3 regions of the Hydrogenophaga sp. 5NK40-0174 genome follow, and region 1 is predicted to be linked to each of the others. Evidence: predicted binding sites of a transcription regulator. Region 1 holds the regulator's gene; each other region holds the start of a gene.
What was found. Region 1 encodes sigma-54, which starts transcription at its own class of promoters, with help from an activator protein. Its sites were predicted from a motif close to TGGCANGNAANCTGCTTT; they were not measured.
Positions count from the first base shown of each region.

Region 2: a site for sigma-54 is predicted at 4,574-4,591, ahead of ABWV89_RS01810 (PQQ-dependent methanol/ethanol family dehydrogenase). Genes of this name have one in related genera too.
Region 3: a site for sigma-54 is predicted at 5,338-5,355, ahead of nirB (nitrite reductase large subunit NirB). Genes of this name have one in related genera too.

Region 1 is NZ_BAABWG010000007.1:19,376-26,985, reverse strand. It holds gene argP (HTH-type transcriptional regulator ArgP) at 1-46, shown strand, start outside; gene argS (arginine--tRNA ligase) at 69-1,742, shown strand; gene ABWV89_RS18105 (SPOR domain-containing protein) at 1,786-2,418, shown strand; gene ABWV89_RS18100 (thiol:disulfide interchange protein DsbA/DsbL) at 2,509-3,135, shown strand; gene lptA (lipopolysaccharide transport periplasmic protein LptA) at 3,283-3,915, shown strand; gene lptB (LPS export ABC transporter ATP-binding protein) at 3,957-4,706, shown strand; gene rpoN (RNA polymerase factor sigma-54) at 4,786-6,426, shown strand; gene ABWV89_RS18080 (THUMP domain-containing class I SAM-dependent RNA methyltransferase) at 6,506-7,610, shown strand, end outside.
Region 2 is NZ_BAABWG010000001.1:400,860-408,469, forward strand. It holds gene ABWV89_RS01785 (PQQ-dependent catabolism-associated beta-propeller protein) at 1-467, shown strand, start outside; gene ABWV89_RS01790 (type 1 periplasmic-binding domain-containing protein) at 479-1,705, shown strand; gene ABWV89_RS01795 (lanthanide ABC transporter permease protein PedC) at 1,690-2,526, shown strand; gene ABWV89_RS01800 (quinoprotein dehydrogenase-associated SoxYZ-like carrier) at 2,593-3,390, shown strand; gene ABWV89_RS01805 (quinoprotein relay system zinc metallohydrolase 1) at 3,414-4,388, shown strand; gene ABWV89_RS01810 (PQQ-dependent methanol/ethanol family dehydrogenase) at 4,733-6,418, shown strand; gene ABWV89_RS01815 (c-type cytochrome) at 6,583-6,918, shown strand; gene ABWV89_RS01820 (hypothetical protein) at 7,016-7,610, opposite strand, start outside.
Region 3 is NZ_BAABWG010000002.1:757,764-765,373, forward strand. It holds gene ABWV89_RS09265 (nitrate reductase) at 1-1,379, opposite strand, end outside; gene nirD (nitrite reductase small subunit NirD) at 1,409-1,792, opposite strand; gene ABWV89_RS09275 (type IV pili methyl-accepting chemotaxis transducer N-terminal domain-containing protein) at 1,805-2,617, opposite strand; gene nirB (nitrite reductase large subunit NirB) at 2,614-5,076, opposite strand; gene ABWV89_RS09285 (hypothetical protein) at 5,646-5,981, opposite strand; gene ABWV89_RS09290 (ABC transporter ATP-binding protein) at 6,363-7,610, opposite strand, start outside.

The DNA of each region.
Region 1 (7,610 bases):
TGCCGCCCGGTCCAGTTTGCGCCCGCTACGGGCGTCTGGCGACTGATCGCCGCATACAATCGGTGCCCATGCTGAAGATCAAACAGGAATTGCTGGCCGGGCTCGCGGCCGAGCTGGAAAAACTCTCGCCCGGTGCTGGCGAGAAGGCTGCATTCGAGTCGCCCAAGGTGGCCGCCCACGGCGACTTCGCAGTCACCGCGGCCATGCAACTGGCCAAGCCGCTCAAGGCCAACCCCCGCCAGGTGGGAGAACAACTCCGCACTGCCTTGCTGGCGCAGCCGGTCTACCAGCAGTGGGTGAGCGATATCGATATCGCCGGGCCTGGCTTCATCAACATCCGGCTCAAGCCCGAGGCCAAGCAGCAAATCGTCAGCGAAGTCCTGCACGATGCAGCCGGCTTTGGTGTGCAGCCCTCCAATGGTCACCGCGTGATGGTGGAGTTTGTCTCGGCCAACCCGACCGGCCCCCTTCACGTGGGCCATGGGCGCCAGGCCGCACTGGGCGATGCCATCTGCAACCTGTACGAAACACAGGGCTGGAACGTTTTCCGCGAGTTCTACTACAACGACGCGGGTGTGCAGATCCAGACCCTGGCCAACAGCGTGCAGCTGCGCGTCAAAGGCTTCAAGCCCGGTGACGCTGACTGGCCCGAGGCTGCGTACAACGGCGACTACATCCAGGACATTGCCAACGACTACATGGCCAAGAAGACGGTGCACTCCGATGACCGTGAGTTCACCGCCAGCGGTGACCCGGATGCGCTGGATGACATCCGGATGTTTGCCGTCGCCTATCTGCGCCACGAGCAAGACCTTGACCTCAAGGCCTTCTCCGTCCAGTTCGACAACTACTATCTCGAATCCAGCCTCTACACCAGCGGCAAGGTCGATGCGGCCGTGCAAAAGCTGCGCGATGCCGGTAAGACCTACGAAGAAGAGGGCGCTCTCTGGCTCAAGACCACGGACTACGGTGACGACAAGGACCGGGTCATGCGCAAGGGCGATGGCTCCTACACCTATTTCGTGCCCGACGTGGCGTACCACATCGCCAAATGGGAGCGTGGCTACGAGAAGGCCATCAACATCCAGGGCACCGACCACCACGGCACCATTGCACGCGTGCGCGCTGGTTTGCAAGCAGCCGGTGTGGGTATCGCTCAAGGCTACCCGGACTACGTGCTTCACACCATGGTGCGCGTGATGCGCGGTGGCGAAGAAGTCAAGATCAGCAAACGTGCGGGCAGCTATGTCACCCTGCGAGACCTGATCGAGTGGACCAGCAAGGATGCCGTGCGCTTCTTCCTGCTCTCGCGCAAGCCCGATACTGAATACACCTTCGATGTCGATCTGGCTGTTCAGAAGAACAACGACAACCCGGTCTACTACGTTCAGTACGCACACGCCCGCATCTGCTCGGTGCTGGCGGGTTGGGGCGGTGATGCCGCCACCCTCACGACCGTGGACCTGTCGCCGCTGGACACCCCGGCTGCGCAAGCCCTGATGCTGCAGCTGGCCAAGTACCCCGACATGCTCGCCGGTGCTGCACGTGACTTTGCGCCACACGACGTGACGTTCTACTTGCGTGACCTCGCCGCAGCCTATCACTCCTACTACGACGCCGAACGCATCCTGGTGGAGGACGAAGCGATCAAGCTGGCCCGACTGGCACTGGTCGCGGCCACCGCGCAGGTGTTGCACAATGGTCTGGCTGTGCTGGGCGTGAGTGCGCCCGAGAAAATGTAAGGCAACCCGCTGTCGATAGCGGCTGTCCAACCTGAGCACCAACATGACACCACTTTCATCTTCTTCTGCCTCTGCCCGCCACCAACGCGGCGGAACCCTGCTGGGTTTCGTGATCGGCGTCGTGGTGGGGCTGGCCATCGCACTTGTGGTCGCGGTGTACGTCACGCGCGTGCCCATTCCGTTCGTCGAACGGTCCCTGTCCCGGACCGCCGAACAGGATGCGCAAGAGGCTGAGCGCAACAAGGGCTGGAACCCCAACTCGGTCCTGGGCGGCCAGGAAACCACAGTGGCCCCGCCACCCGAGCCGCCTGCACAGCCTGGCGTCACCGCACAGCCCGAGAGTGGCAATGCGACAGAAGGTGACCCTCTGGGTGACTTCGTCCGCTCGCGAACGGCCTCTACCAGCCCTTCGGCAGACGGGCTGGTCAACCAGAGCGATCCGTACACCTACTTTGTCCAGGCCGGCGCTTTCAGCTCGGCGGGCGACGCTGAAAACCAGCGTGCCCGTCTGGGCATGATGGGCATGGTCGCTGGCGTATCCGAGCGCAGCCAGGATGGCCGGACCGTCTACCGCGTCCGCATCGGGCCGTTCGAGGAGAAGTCCATGGCAGATGCCACCCGCGAGCAGCTGGTGGTCAATGGCGTGGACGCCGTTCTCGTGCGACTGCGCCGCTGAAGGCGTGATGGGCCGCGGGCAAGTTGAGAGGAACTTTGCCAGGCCACAAGAGACCAACGAATTTTTGATCAGGATCGAGAGGAGCCGAGCATGCAGCGTCGTTTGTTTTCCCAGTCACTGGTGAGTGCAGCCGTTCTGGGGTCAGGTCTGGCGAATGCGCAGGCACAGGTGTTCACGCCAGGCAAGCACTACCGGGTGCTGAAGGACCCGGTGCTGACAGACGTGCCCACGGGAAAAATCGAGGTGCTCGAATTCTTCTCTTACGGATGCCCCCACTGCTTCAACTTCGAGCCGCCCATGGAAAAGTGGAAGGCCGAGCAGAAAGATGACATCGTGGTCCGCCGTGTGCATGTGGCTTTCAACGCGCGCTTTGTGCCGTTGCAGCAGTTGTACTACTCGCTGGAAGCGATGGACCTGGTGGAGAAGTTGCACTACAAGTTCTTCCAGGCATGGCACACCGAGAAAAAGCGACTGGGCGATGCCAACAGCATTGCTGACTGGGTCGCGAGCCAGGGTGTGGATCGCGCCAAGTTCGTGGCGGTCTACAACTCTTTCGGCGTGGCAGGCAAGGCCAAGCGAGCCGTGCAGGTTCAGGACGCCTATCAGGTCGAAGGCACGCCTGCTGTGACGGTGGCGGGCCGCTTCTACATTCCCGGTCAAGGACCTCGCACCTTGCAAGTGGCGTCCCAGCTGATTGATGAAGTCCGCAAGGGCTGAGATCTGATCTTCAAACCATTGGCTGACGAGCAATGGGCTGCCTTCGGGCGGCCCTTGTCACTTTTTTATGGTGTGATTGCCAAGTCACCCCCCGCATACCAGCGATAAATCGCTACAATGAATGCAAGTTTCGTGCCCTGTACTGCCATGACGCCTGTAACATTTCCCACATCTCTGATCCGCTCGACCCTTCTGGTTGGTGTTGCCCTGCTCGCCAATGGTGTTGCGCTGGCTGAAAAAGCCGACAAGGACAAGCCCATGAACATTGAAGCTGACGCGCTGCGCTATGACGACGCCCGCCAGACCAGCATCTTCAGCGGCAAGGTCCTGATCACCAAAGGCACGATCACCATGCGCGGAGACTCCCTGCGGGTTCGTCAGGACGATCAGGGCAACCAGCGAGGCGTGCTGGTGGGCAAGGGAAGCAATCCGGGCTTCTTCCGCCAGAAGCGCGAAGGCTTGGATGAGTACATTGAAGGGGAAGGCAACAAGATCGTCTACGACAGCCAGAAGCAGACGGTGACTTTCACCGGGCAGGCTGTGCTGCGCCGCTTCCGCGGTGCTCAGCTCAATGACGAGAGTGCGGGCAATGAAATTGTCTACAACAGTGAGACAGAGGTGTTCACTGTCAAGGGTGGCAAGGGTGCCCAGACGGAGAGCAACCCGAGCGGCCGTGTTCGGGCCATGCTCACCCCCATTCCTCAGGACAAGACCAGCGAGCCATCGGCTCCGCCGGCGCAGCTCAAGTCTTCCGAGAAGCTCAACGAGAAGACTCCGTGAGCGAAAGCGACGCATTGCTCGAGCCGGCATCGCCGCCGGCCATGGCTGTCGAGAGTCGTCTGGACGTTCGGGGCCTGAAAAAATCCTATGGCAGCCGAAAGGTCGTCAAGGATGTCTCACTCTCGGTTGACAAGGGTGAGGTCGTGGGATTGCTCGGACCAAACGGTGCAGGCAAGACCACCTCTTTTTACATGATCGTCGGATTGCTGCGCGCTGACGGCGGCGAAATCACCCTGGATGGAAAGCGCATCGAACGCTTGCCTATCCACCGACGGGCTCGCCTCGGGTTGGGCTACCTGCCGCAGGAAGCATCCATCTTTCGCAAACTCACCGTCGAGCAAAATGTCCGCGCGGTTCTGGAGTTGCAGGTGGATGTGGCCGGACAACCCTTGTCCGAGCTGGAAATCAATGCCCGGCTGGACCAGTTGCTCAAGGATTTGAGGGTGGACCACTTGCGCGCTTCCCCGGCCCCAGCGCTCTCCGGCGGGGAGCGCCGCCGCGTCGAGATCGCGCGAGCCCTGGCCACCAGTCCACGGTTCATCTTGCTCGACGAGCCTTTTGCCGGTATCGATCCCATCGCCGTGATCGAGATCCAGCAAATCATCAGCTTCCTCAAGTCGCGTGGCATCGGTGTCCTGATCACGGACCACAACGTGCGAGAGACGCTTGGCATTTGTGATCACGCCTACATCATCTCGGATGGTCAGGTCCTTGCCAGCGGGACAACGCAGGAAATTGTGGACAACGCAGATGTTCGCCGGGTGTACCTGGGCGAGCACTTCAGGATGTAGGCATGGGTGCGGGTGTGCAAGCTCAACGACAACGGTTGTACGCTGGCGATGGTCTGCGCGTGCGGCTGGTGTGGGGCTCATGAAGCAAGGCCTTTCGCTACGCGTCTCCCAGCATCTGGCGCTGACCCCTCAACTGCAGCAGTCGATCCGGCTGTTGCAGTTGTCTACGCTGGAGATGGCGCAGGAAGTCGAGCAAATGCTCGACGAGAACCCCTTTCTCGAGCGCGCCGACGACGCGGCCGAACGAGAGGAGTTCGGGCTCGATCAGTCGGATGCGCAGGTGAGCTCAGGAGAGCAGGCCGTCGAAATCGACGCCGCCCAGAGCACTGAGACCGATGCCGGTCCTTCTGCAACAAAGGATGGCACATCCACTTCTGACACTGCACAAGAGGCGCGCGAGGAAGCTGCGGAATTGCGTGCCGATGGTGACGCGCCCGTGGAGGAGAGCTGGGAAGGGGATGGCAGCGTCGACGTGGCGCCCGATGACGGCGAGTGGGGGGGGGATGCGCCAGCGCGCAACGCCGGAAGCGGCGATGGGGGGGATGAGGTCTCCGCCATGGATCTGGCCAGCGCCCACGAGACCCTGTATGACTTCCTGCACCAGCAAGCCCGCTGCATGCGTCTGAGTGACGACGATCAGGCCGCGCTGTATTTCCTGATTGAGTCGCTCAACGACGACGGCTATCTTGAAGATGACCTCATGTCGCTGGCGCTCGATTGGTGGCGCCTCAAACACGGTGCGGGCGAGCCCCCTCCAGGTGTGGAGCAGCTGGAGGAGGCTGAAGAGCAGCTGCGCACGGCCCTGGCCTGGTTGCAGCATCTCGAGCCGGCAGGCGTGGGTGCTCGCGATCTGAGCGAGTGTCTGCGGCTGCAGATCATGGAATTGCGCAATACGCCCGAGGCCCAGGCAGCCTTGCAGCTTTGCGACCAGCCGCTGGAGCTGGTCGCCAAGCGGGACGTCAAACGGCTGAGCGCCCAGTGTTCCCTGCCAGCAGAACTGGTGAAGTCTGCCCTGGCACTGATTGCCGGCCTGGAGCCCAAGCCCGGACGGCGTTTCGTCAACGTCGATCAGATGGTGGTCGTGCCGGACGTGATCGTCAGTCGGTCGGGGCGTGGCTTCAAGGTGCAGCTCAACCCTGATGTGATGCCCAAGGTGCGGGTTCAGGATGCCTATGCGGGCGCCATGAGACAGAGCCGCGGCGGCACAAAAGACGCCAATGCCGACAGTGGGGGCTATGCCGCCATGCAACAGCGGTTGCAGGAAGCACGGTGGTTCCTCAAGAACATCCAGCAGCGCTTTGACACCATCTTGCGTGTCTCAACCGCCATTGTCGAGCGGCAGCGCAATTTCTTCATGCACGGCGAGCTGGCCATGCGCCCTCTGGTCTTGCGCGAGATCGCTGACGAGCTGGGCTTGCATGAGTCCACCATCAGCCGTGTGACCACGGCCAAGTACATGGCCACGCCATTCGGCACCTATGAGCTCAAGTACTTCTTTGGCTCTTCCCTGGGAACGGAAACGGGAGGCAACGCGTCCAGCACAGCGGTGCGAGCGCTGCTCAAGCAATTCATCGCCTCCGAAGAACCCAGCAAGCCGTTGTCCGACAATCAGCTTTCTGCCATGCTGCGCGAGCAGGGTATTGAGTGTGCGCGCCGAACCGTGGCCAAATACCGGGAATCGTTGCGGATCGCTCCGGCCAATCTACGCAAGGCGCTTTGAGCTCCGCCTTCTGAACCGGACCCTATGGCTCCCAGGTCGCGGGTGAACGCGACTTGTCTTGAACAGTCAAATCCATCGCATGAATCAGTTGGACATCTTTCTGCCCTGCGCGGCCGGCGTCGAAGCATTTCTTGAAGCCGAGGTCCGCCGGCTCGTCGGAGCAGACGAGCCGGTTCGCGCGGTCCGTGCTGGCGTGCAGGTGCGCACGTCGTGGCGCAATGCCATGCTGCTCAATCTTCACAGCCGCCTGGCTCAGCGCGTGCTGGTTCGCCTGTGGAACGGGCGCTACCGGCAAGAAGAGGACCTGTACGACGCCGCCTCCAGCGTCGCCTGGGAGATCTGGTTCGACCCTGATCAAACACTCAAGGTTGAGATCACGGCGCAGCACAGCCCGCTCAAGAGCCTGAACTTTGCCGCACTGAAGATCAAGGATGCCGTCTGTGACCGGTTTCGCGCCAAGCGCGGCGAACGACCCAGCGTGGACACAAGGTGGCCGGATGTGCGGGTGTTCGCCCACCTGACGGCTGACGAGCTGACGCTCTATATCGACACCACGGGCGAGCCCTTGTTCAAGCGGGGCTGGCGAGAAGACAAGGGCGATGCGCCGCTGAAGGAAACCCTGGCCGCAGCCATGATCGCTGCGACGGGGTGGGACGACCAGGCCCGTGCGGCCGAGTCGGTGGACGACATCCCTCCGCTGTACGACCCTTGTTGCGGCAGCGGCACGGTGGTCATTGAAGCGGCGCAAATGGCTTTGAACATTGCGCCAGGCCTGCAGCGGCGATTCGCTTTTGAAAAACTGATCCCTTGCCAACAGCACGTGTGGCAGTCGCTCAAGGACCAGGCAGCAAAAGCGCGAAGGCAATGGCCGGACGGGCATTCGCCTATCGTGTTTGGCAGCGATGTGGCTTTCCGTATGGTCGACTTTGCACAGCGCAATGCTGAGCGTGCGGGCGTGGCATTTGCCGTGCAACTGCGCGGAGGCGATGCACTGGAACGCCGTCCCCCTACCGAGACTCCCGGTGTGTTGCTGCTCAATCCGCCCTATGGCGAACGCATTGCGGCCGCCGGTGCCGCCGGTCAGGATGCCCGAACCAGAGCCTCTACACGCGCCGCAGGCGGCAGGGCGCCGAGGGTGTTCACCGTGGGCGCCAATGGGGCTGCTTCAGCTTCTCCTGCGGGCC
Region 2 (7,610 bases), on a different contig from region 1:
CCAAGAAGGTGGTCAAGAACGTCAAGGTTGGCAAGCGTCCTCGGCGATTTGTGTTGGCAGCTGGCGGTGCCGAGCTGTGGGTGACGAACGAGCTGGATGGCACCGTGAGCGTTGTGGACACCAAAGACTACAAGGAGCTCAAGCGCATCAAGTTTGAAGTCAAGGGCATGCGCCAGACCGACATCACGCCGGTGGGCATGACGATCAGCCCCGATGGCAAGACCATGTGGGTGGGACTGGGACGTGCCAACCATGTCGCCGAGATTGATGTGGCGACGCGCGAAGTCCGTCGCCAGATTCTGGTGGGCAAACGTGCGTGGGGCCTGGCACAGCACCCTGATGGCAAGACGCTGTATGTGACCAATGGCTTGTCCGACGACATGACGCTGATTGACACGGCCACAGGCAAGTCTGTCAAAACCGTCGGCGCTGGCCGTGTGCCGCATTCCATCGTGATCAAGCCCTGAGGAGGTACCGCTTGACTTCGACAGTGATGACGGCAGTGCGGCGCCAGATCTTGCGCGTGGTCGCATGGGCACTGCTTGCTGCACCGGCCTCGGTGCCGGTGTGGGCGCAGCAAGGGTCCGTGGAGAAGGTGACGCTCGCTGTCATTTCTGTCGAGGGGGATCCGCGCTACGAGGCGCGTCGTACAGAGAGGGCCTACCCGGGGCATCCGGTCAGCAGGGCGGTGGAGGGTGCGAGACTAGGTGTTGAAGATTCCGCGTTCGAGCTGGACGTGGAAGGCAAGGCGCTCGAAGTTCGCGACGTGGTACTGGCACGCCCTTCGCATTTGCCGCGTACTCTGGCAGCGCTGAGGAAGGAGGGGGTGCATCACATCATTGCCGACTTGCCCAGCTACATGATGCAAGACCTGGTCAAGCGAGCACCTGTGATGCTCGATGGTGCGATCGTCTTCAACACTGGTCTGGCAGACGACGTGCTCCGCGGGGGAGCCTGCGCCCCACACCTTCTGCATACCTATCCCAGTCAAGCCATGCTGTACGACGGCCTGGCCCAGTACCTGTCGTCCAAATCCTGGCGCAATGCGCTTGTGCTCAATGGCAGCAAGCCGGCGGACGCCGCGCTGGCCAGCGCATTTGAGCGGTCGGCCAAACGCTATGGCATCAAGGTCGTGCAAGAGAAGCCGTTCAAGCTGTCCGGAGACCCGCGCGAAAGGGACCTGGGCAATGTCCGTTTGCTGACCAGTGAGCGCACGCACGAGGTGGTGGCGGTCATGGACGCCGACGGTGAATTTGCCCGTACTGTTCCGTACGCCACCCAAATGCCACGTCCCGTGGTCGGTGCCAATGGTCTGGTGCCGTTGGCCTGGCACCCGCAGTGGGAGCGATTCGGCGGGCCTCAGTTGTCCAGGCGCTTCCTGCGGCAGACAGGGCAGCTGATGCGAGGGCAGGACTGGGCATCATGGATGGCCGCACGGGCCATGGCCACGGTGCTGGTGGAACATCCCAAGGCCAATGTTCAGGAGCAGCTTCAGGCCTTGCGCAGCGGTGCAGTTCGCCTGGATGGATTCAAGGGCAAGGCGCTGAGCTTTCGTTCCTGGAACGGTCAGCTGCGCCAACCCGTGTTCCTCACGCATGTCGATGGCGTAGTGGCTGCAGCGCCCATTGATGGCGTGCTCCATCCCAAGGAGGTCATGGACACGCTGGGCCTGGACGAGCAGGAGAACGCATGCAAGACGCCATGAGCGCGCCTGCGGCAGGCTTTCTGGCGCACGTGCTGCGAGCACTTCGCGCCGTCGTTGGACGGGAGCTGTCGCGCTTTCTTCGCCAGCCGTCCCGGCTCGGATCGGCACTGGTGCGACCGCTGTTGTGGTTTGTGGTGTTTTCGGCTGGGTTTCACAACGTATTCGGGGTGGCTATCGTGCCCCCGTACGAGACCTACATCGAATACAAGGTTTACATGGTGCCCGGTCTCTTGGGCATGATCGCGCTGTTCAACGGCATGCAAAGCTCCCTGTCCATGGTGTACGACCGGGAGATGGGGGTCATGCGCTTGCTGCTGACGGCGCCCTTGCCCCGGGGGTGGCTGCTCGCTTTCAAACTGTTGGCGGGAACCTGTCTGTCCGTCTTGCAGATGGTTGTTTTTCTTCTGATATCGCTCGCCTTCGGCATTGAGATCGCCTGGCGGCACCTGCCGGGTTTGCTCGTGGCCATGGCCAGCGCAGCGACCTTGCTCGCTTCGCTCGGCCTGGTGCTGTCTGTGTATGTCAAACAGCTGGAGAACTTTGCCGGCACGATGAACTTCGTGATCTTCCCGATGTTCTTCATCAGCCCGGCCCTGTACCCTTTGTGGAAATTGCAAGAGTCCGGGGCGTGGTGGCTATACAAGCTTGCGCAGTTCAACCCCTTCACACACGCAGTCGAGGCGATTCGCTTTGCGATGTATGGGCAGTTCAACGGACTGGCCTGGGCAGTCGTGCTGGGCTGCACACTGGTGTTTTTTGTGCTGGCGCTGTGGGGTTATGACCCTCAGCGCGGCTGGATTCGACAAAGGCCTGGTGGCTGAGGCTGCGCGACCCGTGTTCGCAGCACGCATTGCCCTGCCAGCGCCCTGACAACAGGAGACAAACGGATGGGCATTGGCGTCAATCGCCGCACAGGGCTTGCGCTGCTTGGCGCGACAGCGCTGTTACCAGCGGCGGCAGTGCAAGACCTGACCGACGGTGACCCACTGGGTTCCATGCAGTGGCCGACCTTGCACAAAGAGTTCATCGGCGATGCCGCCTGGTCTTTCTCCGAGCAGGTGCAGGTGCGAGGCCCCAACTTTGCCGACGACGCGATGAATGTTCCCCTGATGGTGGACGCGCGCCAGGTTGTCGCTTCAGGTCAGGTCATCAAGCGAATACGGGTGGTGGTTGACCGCAATCCTGTTCGGCACGTGCTGGATTTTGAACCATTGAAATCCCTGCCTGTCATTGCCTTTCGCATTCGCATGGAACAGGCTTCCCCGGTCCGTGCCCTGGTCGAACTCGGCAGTGGCCAGTGGCTGGTGGGCAGCACATGGGTGGAGGCCGCTGGAGGCGGCTGTACCGTACCGGGCTTGACGCGGGCCGATGGCTCGTGGAGCCGGACGCTGGGGCAGGTACAAGCGCGGTTCTTCAGCAATGTGCTGGAGGGCAGCCGACGGCTTCGCTTGAGGGTGATGCACCCGATGGACACCGGACTGGTGGCGGGTACGCCAGCGTTCTATATTGAAGACCTGACACTCAAGGATGCAGCAGGCCAGGCTTGGTGGCACTTGTCGCTTCACGAGCCGGTGTCTGAGAACCCGCTGTTGACGCTTGAGATGCCCAGTAGCGCACCTCGCCAGTTTCACCTCAGTGGGCGCGACAACGGTGGCAATCTGATCGAGGCGGAGGTGGGCGTATGAGGCGGAGGAACCCATTCAGGCATGTGGCAGCAGGTGCGGCGCTGGCCTTGCTTTTCGGTGCCAATGCGCTGGCCACCAGCCTATCGCCGGCGAACCCGCAAGTGAACCGGGAGACGCTCGATTACGGGCTGAAGCCGCGCCAGATCGCACAGGACACATGGGTGATCGAAGGCGCCGTCGAAGACTTCACGCCCGACAACGGCTGCAACATCATCAACACAGGATTCATCGCGACCAACGAGGGCGTCATCGTCATCAACACTGGTCCGTCGAGACTCTACGGTGAGCAGCAGCGCAAAGCCATTGAAAAAGTCTCGGGCGGCGCTCCCATTCTGCACGTCCTCAATCTCAATTTGCACCCGGACTATTTCTTCGGCAACCAGGCCTGGAAAAACAGGGAGGTGGAGGCACTGCCGGGAACGATCGCCGGCCAGACAGCAGAGGGTGAAGCCTACGCAGACAACCTCTATCGCATGTGTGGTGACTGGATGAAAGGCACTGAGTCCACGCCTGCATCCCATGCCTTGCAAGCTGGCGAGGTCAGGCTGGGCGGCCATGACATCAAGCTGGTCCGACTGGAAGGGCACACCGCTGATGACCTGGTGCTGCTCGATGAAACCACGGGGGTGCTCTTCGCCGGTGGCCTCGTGTTCATGGACCGCGTGCCTACGACGCCGCATGCCAGATTTGATGCCTGGCAGCGCAGTCTTGCAACCATGGGTAACTGGGTCGATGAATCTAGGGTCAAAACGGTTGTGCCAAGCCACGGACCGGTGCATGCTGGCGCCAAAGGTATTGAGCAAACCAGCGCATGGCTTTCATGGATCACGAAGACGATGCGGGATAGCGCGGCATCAGGGTTTGACCTGAGTGAATTGCTGCATCAGCCTGTACCGACGCGATTTGAATCGTGGGCGGCACAGCCCGCAGAGTTGCACAGGAGCCTGACTCAGTGGTATCCCCAATTCGAGAAGGCTGCGCTGGTGCCGAATCAATAAGACGAGACTGATGAAGTGCGCACGCATCACGTCTCTTTGTGTCACCTGTGAAGCAGGTTTTTGTTGCGTCAATATTGAACAGTGTCACAGGAGGTACAGCGATTCCACACATTTTGTTGCCTCTCTGGCGCTGAGATTCGGTCGACAGGGAGGGTTTCTCTCTAGGTCAGAACGGCCAAATTGGCTGGCACAGAATTTGCCCCTTCCTTGGGGTGCAAATGGTCGGTGGTACACCACCGCTTCTCACAAACAGATGGCGCGCCGAAGGCCGCCTTCATAGCTTTTAACCTCACGAACAAGCAGGAGACAACACTGTGAAACGTACTCTTTTGAGTCTTTTGGTCATGGCCGCCGCAGCGCAGGCAAGCGCCCAGGTCACCGACGCCATGATTGCCAAAGACGCCAGCACGCCGGAAGACGTCCTCACCTGGGGCATGGGCACTGAAGGTCAGCGCCACTCCGATCTGAACGACGTCAACTCTGGCACCATCAACAAGCTGGTTCCCGTGTGGTCCATGTCTTTCGGTGGCGAGAAGCAGCGTGGCCAGGAAAGCCAGCCGCTGATTCACAACGGCAAGATGTTTGTCACCGCGTCCTACTCGCGCATCTTCGCGCTGGATGCCAAGACCGGCAAGAAGCTGTGGAAATATGAGCACCGTCTGCCAGAAGGCATCATGCCTTGCTGCGACGTGATCAACCGCGGTGCAGCCCTGTATGACAACCTGGTCATCTTCGGCACACTCGATGCCAAACTGGTTGCTCTCGACCAGGAAACCGGCAAGGTCGTGTGGCGCAAGACCATCGACGAGTACAGCGCAGGCTATAGCTACACCGCTGCTCCCCTGATCGCTGACGGCCTGCTGCTGACCGGTGTGTCCGGCGGTGAGTTCGGCGTGATCGGTCGCGTGGAAGCCCGCGATCCCAAGACCGGTGAAATGGTCTGGACACGTCCAGTGGTCGAAGGCCACATGGGCTTCAAGGATGGCAAGGAAAACGGTATCACCGGCAAGACCAACGCCACCTGGCCAGGCGAGACCTGGAAGACCGGCGGCGCTGCGACCTGGCTCGGCGGCTCCTATGACGCCAAGACCGGTCTGGCCTACTTCGGCACCGGCAACCCTGGTCCATGGAACAGCCATGTTCGCAAGGGCGACAACCTGTACTCTGCCTCTACCGTCGCCATCGACGTCAAGACCGGCAAGATCAAGTGGCACTACCAGACCACACCAAACGACGGCTGGGACTACGACGGTGTGAACGAGTTCATCACCTTCGACATGGATGGCAAGCGCATGGGCGCCAAGGCTGACCGTAACGGCTTCTTCTACGTGATCGACGCCAACAACGGCAAGCTGCAAAACGCTTTCCCGTTTGTCAAGAAGATCACCTGGGCCACCGGCGTCGACCTCAAGACTGGCCGTCCGAACTTTGTTGACGACAACCGTCCTGGCGACCCGACTTCCACCGGCGACGGCAAGAAGGGCAAGGCTGTGTTCTCTGCACCAGGCTTCCTGGGTGGCAAGAACCAGATGCCAATGGCATACAGCCCGAAGACTGGCCTGTTCTATGTGCCGACCAACGAGTGGGGCATGGAGATCTGGAACGAGCCCATCACCTACAAGAAAGGCGCTGCCTACCTGGGTGCTGGCTTCACCATCAAGCCATTGTTCGAAGACCACATCGGCTCTCTGCGCGCTATCGACCCCAAGACCGGCAAGGTGGCATGGGAAGTCAAGAACGAGGCTCCTCTGTGGGGCGGCGTGATGACCGCTGGCGATCTGGTGTTCTGGGGCACGCCTGAGGGTTACCTCAAGGCCGCTGATGCCAAGTCCGGCAAGGTCGTCTGGGAATTCCAGACCGGCTCCGGTGTGGTGGCACCTCCAGTGACCTGGAAGCAAGACGGTGAGCAGTACATCTCGGTCGTTTCCGGCTGGGGCGGTGCTGTGCCACTGTGGGGTGGTGAAGTGGCCAAGAAGGTCAACTTCCTGGAGCAGGGCGGTTCCGTCTGGACCTTCAAGCTCATGAAGTAAGCCCGGTTTGAGGTGCGCGCTGCCAGACGCGGCGCGCTCTCAGCCTTGCGAGGGCGGGGGCTGATCGGCGCACACAGCGCCCTGAGGCCGCCGCCTTTCTTTGTGCCCTTTGTTGGGGGCGCAGACTGCTCTGTTGTTCTAACTCTGTTGACTGAATATTGATCATGCGTACTGCTCTGACCACCGCCATCCTGTCTGTTGCCGCCTCGATGGCTCTTTCCTCCAACGCTTTTGCCGTCGATGAGGCCGCCGCCATGGATCTGGCCAAAGCCAGCGGCTGCATGTCCTGCCACGCCAAGGACAAAAAGGTGGTAGGCCCGGCCTTTGTCAGCATTGCCGAGAAATATGCTGGTGAAGACGGCGCCGCTGCTTCGCTCGCGCAATCGGTGCGCAATGGCTCCAAGGGCAAGTGGGGTCGCATCCCGATGCCATCACACTCCAACCTGAAGCAGGAAGACCTCGACACCATCCTGACCTGGGTGCTGAGCCTGAAGAAATGATCAATCGCGTTTGATTGTCTGAGCGCCTGGCCAGCAAGCTGGTGGCCAGATGCAATTGAGCCGGCCGAAGCGCCGGCTTTTTTTTCGACGCCTGGTCTCAGGGGTCGATCAGTTCGGCCGTGAGTACGCCTCCGGTGAAGAAGCCTTGTGGCACGGTTTCCTTTCGGATGAGCTTGACCAGCCCCTTGCCCTTGCAATACCACTCGGTCGCGAGCAGGGGTACGTCGGTGAAGCCCTGCACCGGGTCGACATATATGTTGACCTTGGCCACGCCCTCGACGCGCAGGCACGGTTTGAACGTACCCGCCTCGGTCCTCACCTCTTCGTCCACGGCATCGATGCGCCAGTTCATGAGGACCTGGTGTGTGTATTTGAGCTCGCGCGGGTGTTCGTTCCGACGTCGAATGAGGTAAGGCACTGTGGGCGTGGTCCATTCGGTGCCAACGGTATACGGAGCCTTGAGAACCCAGCGAGGCTCATTGTCGGGTGTGGGCTCACGGTCGATGTCTGTGCGCAGGGCAACGCGCCGTATACCTTCTTCGTCCGTCTTGATGTAGTAGTTGGCGCCCGCCGAGTGGTGCCTGACCATCACCTTGTCGTCGCCATAGGTCACCGGGCCATGAACCTCCATGTGCCAGGTCTCGAACGCAGTCGGCTCGTCTCCCTCGTACAGCGCGCCATAGGTTTGCTCA
Region 3 (7,610 bases), on a different contig from region 1:
ACGGTGCCTTCCTTTTCGCCCCAGGTAGCTGCGGGCAACAGCAGGTCTGCATAGTCGCAGGTGGCAGCGGTGGAAAAAGCTTCCTGCACGATGACGAACTCGGCCCGTTCCAGCGCACGGCGTACGGTGGCCTGATCGGGCAGGGATTGCGCCGGGTTGGTGCAGACAATCCAAAGCGCCTTGATCTCGCCATCGGCTGCCGCCTGAAACATGTCCACGGCCGTCTTGCCGGGCTTTTCTGGCACAGAAGGTACGCCCCACAGCGCTGCCACTTCAGCACGGTGCGCAGGGTTGGCCATGTCGCGGTGGGCGGAGAGCAGGTTGGCCAGGCCGCCGACTTCCCGGCCGCCCATGGCGTTGGGCTGCCCGGTGAGCGAGAACGGGCCTGCACCGGGCTTGCCGATCTGGCCGGTGGCCAGGTGCAGGTTGATGAGCGAAGCGTTCTTGGCCGTGCCACTGCTGCTCTGGTTCAGGCCCTGGCAGTACAGACTGAGTGTGGCGCCCGAGGTGGCAAACCATTGGGTGGCCTGCTGCAACTGTTCGGTGCTGATGCCGCAGATTTCAGCCACATGGGCCGGGGTGTATTCACGGACCAGTGCTTTGAGTTCTGAAAAACCTTCGGTGTGCGCGTCGATATAGGCCTGGTCAACCCAGCCTTCCCACAGCATGAGGTGCAACATGCCATGAAAGAGGGCGACGTCGCTGCCGGGCTGAACCGGCAGGTACAGGTCGGCCAGGCCCGCAGTGTCGGTGCGACGCGGGTCGGCCACGATGACCTTCATGTCGGGGTTCTTGCGCTTGGCATCCTCGATGCGGCGGAAGAGGATGGGGTGCGCAAACGCCGTGTTGCTGCCCACGATGAACAGGCAGTCGGCATGGTTGACATCGTCGTAGCAGGCAGGCGGTGCGTCGGCGCCGAGCGTGGCCTTGTAGCCGGCCACGGCACTGCTCATGCACAGGCGAGAGTTGGTGTCGACGTTATTGGTGCCGATGAGGCCTTTGGCCAGCTTGTTGAAGACGTAATAGTCCTCGGTGAGCAACTGGCCGCTGAGATAGAGGCCAACAGCGTCCGGGCCGTGGCGGGTCACCACATCAGCCAGCCGGTTGGCGGCCAGCGCAATGGCTTCGTCCCATTCGATGGCCTGTGGCGCAGCGCCCCGCTGGGCGCGTTGCATGGGTTGCAACAGGCGCGTTTGCAAGGTGATGGGCTGTGCAGCCGTCAGGTGCAGTGTGCTGCCCTTGGTGCACAGCTTGCCGAAATTGGCAGGGTGGTCCGGGTCGCCCCGAACGCCCGTGATCTGCTGGCCATCCGACTCGATGAGCACACCGCAGCCAACGCCGCAGTAAGGACAGGTGGACCGGGTGGTGGTTTTGCTCATCGTGTCTCAGGCGTTCAGTTGGGTGAGCTTCAGGCGGGCTGCCTGCGGCGTGCCGGGCCCGCGATGGGGCGCTCCAGATCGGTGGCGTGAGTGCTCAGCTCATGGGCATCCAGGAACACTTCTCCGTCTTCCACCTTGAGTGCGAATTTCGGCGTGCAGCCTTCATCGGGTGCCATGGCCTGGCCGTCGCACATGCCGATGGTCCAGTTGTGCAGCGGGCAAGTGACGTGCACGCCGAACACGATGCCTTGCGACAGCGGTCCGCCCTTGTGGGGGCAGCGATCGAGCAGGGCAAAGACCTCGTCCTTGTCGTTGCGGAAGATGGCCACGTCCAGCCCCTGCTCGCGCGACACGCGGCGCGAGCCCAGGACAGGGATGTCTTCAACTTTGCAGATGGCGATCCATTGGCTCATGGTTTGGCTTTCTCATGCTTCGAGGGAAGCGAACAGGTGGGTGACTTTGTCCATCACCTGCAAGAGGTTCTCGCTGGTGACGAAGACGTCGGACAGGTAGGTCTTGTTGGGCGTGCCAGGGTCTAGGCGCTTGAGCGCGTGCTGGAAGAACACCCATTGGGTCTCACCCAGCTGCAGTTCGGCCAGGATGCGCGGCGTGGCTTCAGGGGCAGCCTTGAGCCTGGCGAGGGCGGCCTCGAATTCACCTCGGGCCTTTTGCAGCTCGGCCATTGAGGCGTCTGTGTCTACTCCCATGGCCGATGTGAAATAGAACTTGGCCATGCGCTGGGTCAGCATGCGTTGCCGTCCTGCCAGATTGACCAGAGCTCCGGTCGCCTGGTTTTGCACAGCTTCATATTGCTGCGTGCCCTGGTGCGCAAGTGACAGCACGCGTGCGTCGGCACGGATGAGCGTGCGAACGGCATCCGGGGTGCTGGTGGTGCTTCCTAGCAGGCTTTGCAAGTCGTTCCACGAAGCCGCGAGGCTGAGGTAAGTGGAGCGGATTTCTTGCGACGGGGCCTTGGCAGAGAGGTCCGTCAGCTGCTTTTCAAACAGGGATTTCGAGCTTTCCAGGACCTTCAGGGCAGCGGCATGGCCCGGGAGCATGGTCGATGCCAGCCAGGCCTTGATCACGCGCTGGGACAACATGCGTTGTCGACCCGCCATGTTGATGGCGAGGTTGAGTTCGGCTGGTGTCCATGGCGCAGCGCCTGTTCCCTGGGCCCATGCAGAAGGCAGGGCCGCGCAGGCAAGCGCCACGAAAGAGCGACGCTGTAGTTTCATCATGCCGTCTCCTGAGCCTTGGCCGAGAGCGTCTCGAACTGACGCGTGTCGACGCCGGCTTTGTCGAACTCGAACCAGGGGTCGGGCTCACCGTCGAGAGCGAACAGCAATTCTTCGTTCAGTGCCTTGCGGCCTTCGGCATCATCCAGGATGCGCTTCTTGATGTAGTCCAGGCCCACCCGGTTGACGTAGTGCACGGTGCGCTCCAGGTACCAGCCCTCCTTGCGATAGAGCTGGATGAAGGCGCCGGTGTACTCCAGCACTTCCTCCGCAGTTTTGAGCTTGACCAGGAAGTGCGCAACCTCGGTCTTGATGCCTCCGTTGCCGGCGATGTACATCTCCCAGCCGCTGTCCACACCAATGATGCCGACGTCCTTGATGCCTGCCTCGGCACAGTTGCGCGGGCAGCCCGAGACGGCGTACTTGACCTTGTGCGGCGCGTACATGCGCCAGTGGGCGCGTTCCAGATCTTTGCCCATCTGGGTCGAATCCTGTGTACCCATGCGGCACCATTCGCTGCCAACGCAAGTCTTTACCGTGCGCAGTGCTTTGGCATAGGCGTGTCCACTGGGCATGCCGATGTCCTTCCAGACATGAACCAGGTCTTCCTTCTTCACGCCGAGCAAGTCGATTCGCTGGCCGCCGGTGACCTTGACGGTCGGGATCTTGTACTTGTCGACTGCATCCGCAATGCGACGTAGTTCGTCTGCCGATGTTTCTCCACCCCACATGCGCGGAATGACCGAGTAGGTGCCGTCTTTCTGAATGTTGGCGTGAGTGCGCTCGTTGATGAAGCGGCTTTGTGGGTCGTCTTTGGCTTCCTTGGGCCAGGTGCTGATCAGGTAGTAGTTGACCGCTGGGCGGCAGGTGGCGCAGCCATTGGGCGTTTTCCACTCCAGGAACTTGAACGTATCGGCGATGGTGAGCAGCTTGTTTTGTGCAATGGCCTCGCGAACTTCCTGGTGACTGCGATCGGTGCAACCGCACACGGCCTTCTTCTTGGGCGTGGCGGAGTAGTCGCCGCCAGCGGTGAACATCAGAATCTGCTCGACCAGGCCTGTGCAGGAGCCGCAGGAGGCGCTGGCCTTTGTGTGCTTCTTGACTTCATCAAGCGTGAACAGGCCCTTTTCCTTGATGGCCTTGCAGATGGCGCCCTTGGTCACACCGTTGCATCCGCAGACTTCGTCGGTGTCGGCCATGGCCGCTGCTTTGCTCTGGCTCTGATGGCCGGTATCGCCCAGGTGGTTTTCGCCGAACATCAGCTTGTCTCGGATGTCCTGGACGGTGCGGCCTTCGCGCAGCAGTTTGAAGTAGTAGCTGCCGTCCACCGTGTCGCCATACAGACAGGCGCCGACCAGCTTGTCGTCCTTGATGACCAGCTTTTTGTAGACACCGCCGAACGGATCGCTCATCACGATCTCTTCGGTGCCATCGCCACCCATGAAGTCGCCAGCAGAGAAGAGATCGATGCCGGTGACCTTGAGTTTGGTGGAGGTGAGCGATCCGGTGTAGCGGCCAATGCCGAATTCAGCCAGATGGTTGGCCAGCACTTTTCCCTGTTCAAACAGCGGAGCCACCAGGCCGTAGGCGATGCCACGGTGAGCAGCACATTCGCCCACTGCATAGATACGGGGGTCGGTCACAGTCTGCATGGTGTCGCTGACCACGATGCCACGGTCAACGTGCAAGTGCATTTTCTGGGCGAGTTCGGTGTTGGGGCGGATACCGACCGCCATGACCACCAGGTCAGCCTCGACTTCCGAGCCATCCTTGAACCTGATGGCCTTGACGCGACCTTTGTCGTCGCCCACCAGCTCTTGTGTCTGCGCGCCGATCAGGAAGTTCATGCCGCGGTCTTCCAGCGACTTTTGCAGCATCTTGCCTGCGACATCGTCGAGCTGGCGCTCCATCAGCCATGGAGCCACGTGCACCACAGAGACGTTCATGCCGCGCTTCATCAAGCCGTTGGCAGCTTCCAGTCCCAGCAGGCCGCCGCCGATGACCACAGCGCTCTTGTACCGGGTGGCTGCGTCGATCATGGCTTCGGTGTCCGCGATGTCACGGTAGGCCAGAACGCCGTCCAGATCCTTGCCAGGGATGGGCAGGATGAACGGGTTTGAACCGGTGGCCATGATGAGCCTGTCGTAAGGCACTTCCAGCGTCTGACCTTCGCCGTTCACCGCAGTCACGATGCGCTTGGTGCGGTGCACGTCGGTGACTTTATAGCCCGCGTGCAGGGTGACGTTGTTTTCCTTGTACCAGTCCCAATCGTTGAGAACGATTTCTTCCAGCGTCTGCTCTCCAGCCAGCACAGGCGAGAGCATGATGCGGTTGTAGTTGGGGTGCGGCTCGGCGCCAAAGACAGTGATGTCGTACAGGTCAGTGGTGAGCTTGAGCAGCTCTTCCAGGGCACGCACGCCTGCCATGCCATTGCCAATCATCACCAAGTTCATCTTTTTCATTGCGACCACTCCTGACAAAAGCTCGCGGGTTGCCGGCCACCATGGCCTGCGTAGGGAAGGAAGGGTGTCAGGTGTCTGCTGCTGAAACCAGGTGCAGGCAGACGTCAGACATTTCCGAAATGTGGGGGTACGGGATTGCTCTGCTGGAGAGCACACTCTGACCAGGCGCCGTTGCCGGGGGACAGGTGTTGGGTGCGCGCCGTTGCACACCGGGCTCCAGACCAGGGTGTCTGGATAGCGCTTCTTTGCGCTTGTTCTGTTAATGCAAGAGGTGTGCCAGTGTGGCGAGCTGTGGCGCAAGACAGGCCATGGTGCCAAGGTCGTTCGCCGCTGACATGGCGGGCGAGAATGGCAGATGCGCTAAGTTATTGATTTTTGTAGCGCCGGATCGCTGGGCTCATGCCAATCAGGACCAAGGGCGAGCCTGGTGGCGCGATCTGAAGCAGGCTGCGCGGTTGCCGTATTGACAGCGTTGTGGTGCGTGCCTGTTGGCGGTGTGCACCAAATGTTGTTGCCCAGAAACTTCGCACCGTTTTGGTGTGCGCGTACTGCTGCTGTCGGCAGGGAGCTCAGCGCAGGCGACCGTTGTAGGTGCGTGCGCCGCTGCTGCGTGGGGTGTCAGAGGCAGAAGAAGGAGCTGGTGATGGCGAAGTTGACGATGTCAGCGGCTCGCCCGTCCTGGTTCTGACTTCCTGCGTTTCGGGGCGTGAAGGAATGGACGTCAAGGCCTGTTGCAGTGAGAGCCCTGTGACCAGCACATCTTCGTCGTCCGTGTCCATCAGGCCCGTCAGGGTCGATTGGGCGTACTCGCTGTCCTCGGAGAACTTCAGCACGTCAAAGGGCTTGCCTTGCCTGCCGGCGAGTCGGCGGAGCTTGGCGATCAATTGCAGTGTTTTCTGCTCCATGTCGTGTTTCCCTGAAGGTCAGTGATGCTGATTCTTGTACTGGTTTCATCGCGACAGGCGCATCCAGCTGAGATGAGATGATCATCTGGCGGCTGTCTGTCGTCTGCGCCGGATGAACGCAATCAATCCGATATTGTTAGTGCTCTTGTCGCCATCGGTGCTCCCGGCACAGAACTTCCGGGCGCATCTGTGATGGCTGTCACGATCTTCGCGAATGGCACTGAGCGAAGGCAGAAACAGCACAGCGCACCGGGCGACATGGCCACGGTGACGCTGGCTGCGCCGCTCTTGGCGCGAGGATGATTCTCTGTCGTTCTCTTGCCGGGCGCCTTCCCCCTCGTCCCTCTTTCCCGATACGTCTTCTGTTGCTCTGCCCGCGAATCAGTGCTGGCTGCCGCAATCTTCCAGGAAGCCGATCAGCTCTTCGCGCAACTCGTAGTAGCGTGGGTGCTTGAGCAGCGCTTCGCGGCTGCGCGGGTGGGGCAGCGGCACGTCCATGATCTTGCCGACCTTGGCACGTGGCCCGTTGGTCATCATGACGACGCGGTCAGCCAGCAAGATGGCTTCGTCGACGTCGTGGGTGACCATCATGGCGGTGACCTGGCTGCGCGACCACACCTCCATCAGCACCTCTTGCAGGTCCCAGCGGGTCAAGGAGTCCAGCATGCCGAACGGTTCATCGAGCAGGAGCATTTTGGGCTGGAGTGCAAACGCCCGGGCAATGCCCACGCGCTGCTTCATGCCGTTGGACAGGTCCATGGCTTTCTTTTGCATGGAGCTGCCCAGACCGACGCGGTTGAGGTAATACTCCACGGTGTCTTTGCGCTCGGCTTGGGAAGCATGAGGAAACACGCGCTGCACGCCCAGCATGACGTTCTCGAAGGCTGTCAGCCAGGGCACCAGGCTGGGCGCCTGAAACACGATGCCCCGGTCGGGGCCGGCATCGTTGACTTCGCGCCCGTCGAGCACGATGGCGCCATCGCTCACGTCGGTCAGCCCGGCCATCATGGACAGTACCGTGGACTTGCCGCAGCCAGAGTGCCCGATGAGGGAGATGAACTCGCCCTTGCGAATCTTCAGGTCGAAGCCGTCGACCACCGCCTGCGGCCCCTTGGGCGTCGGATAGATCTTGACGATGTTGGAGAACTCGACAAAGCGGTCGTCGGCCGTGGTGGGCTCGCGGTCATTCACGTTGCCAGGGATCTGGCGCTCTGCCTCGAGGGCTTCTGCTTCGATGCGTTCCGCCAGGGCGGCATGACGCATGCCGAGCAGCCTCGCAGCTGTGGCACCAACACCCTGGCTCTTGCTTTCGTTGGGTGCTCGCGGGGTCAGGCTTGGCAGCTGGACAACATTGTTGCCTTGCTGTGCAGCGTTCTGGTGTGACAGCGCAATCAGATGGGCGGTGATTTCCTGGCGCAGTTCCTTGAAGCGCTGGTCGTGGTTCATGGCGCGGCGATCGCGGGGGCGGTCGATGTCCACGCTGAACGACGGGCCGAGTGCAGCGCCAGGTCCGATCTGAAGGGGAATGATGCGGTCGGCCACCATGAGGGCTTCGTCCACATCGTTGGTGATCAGCACCACGGTCTTCTTGTTTTCGCTCCAGATCTTGACGATCTCGTCCTGCAGGTT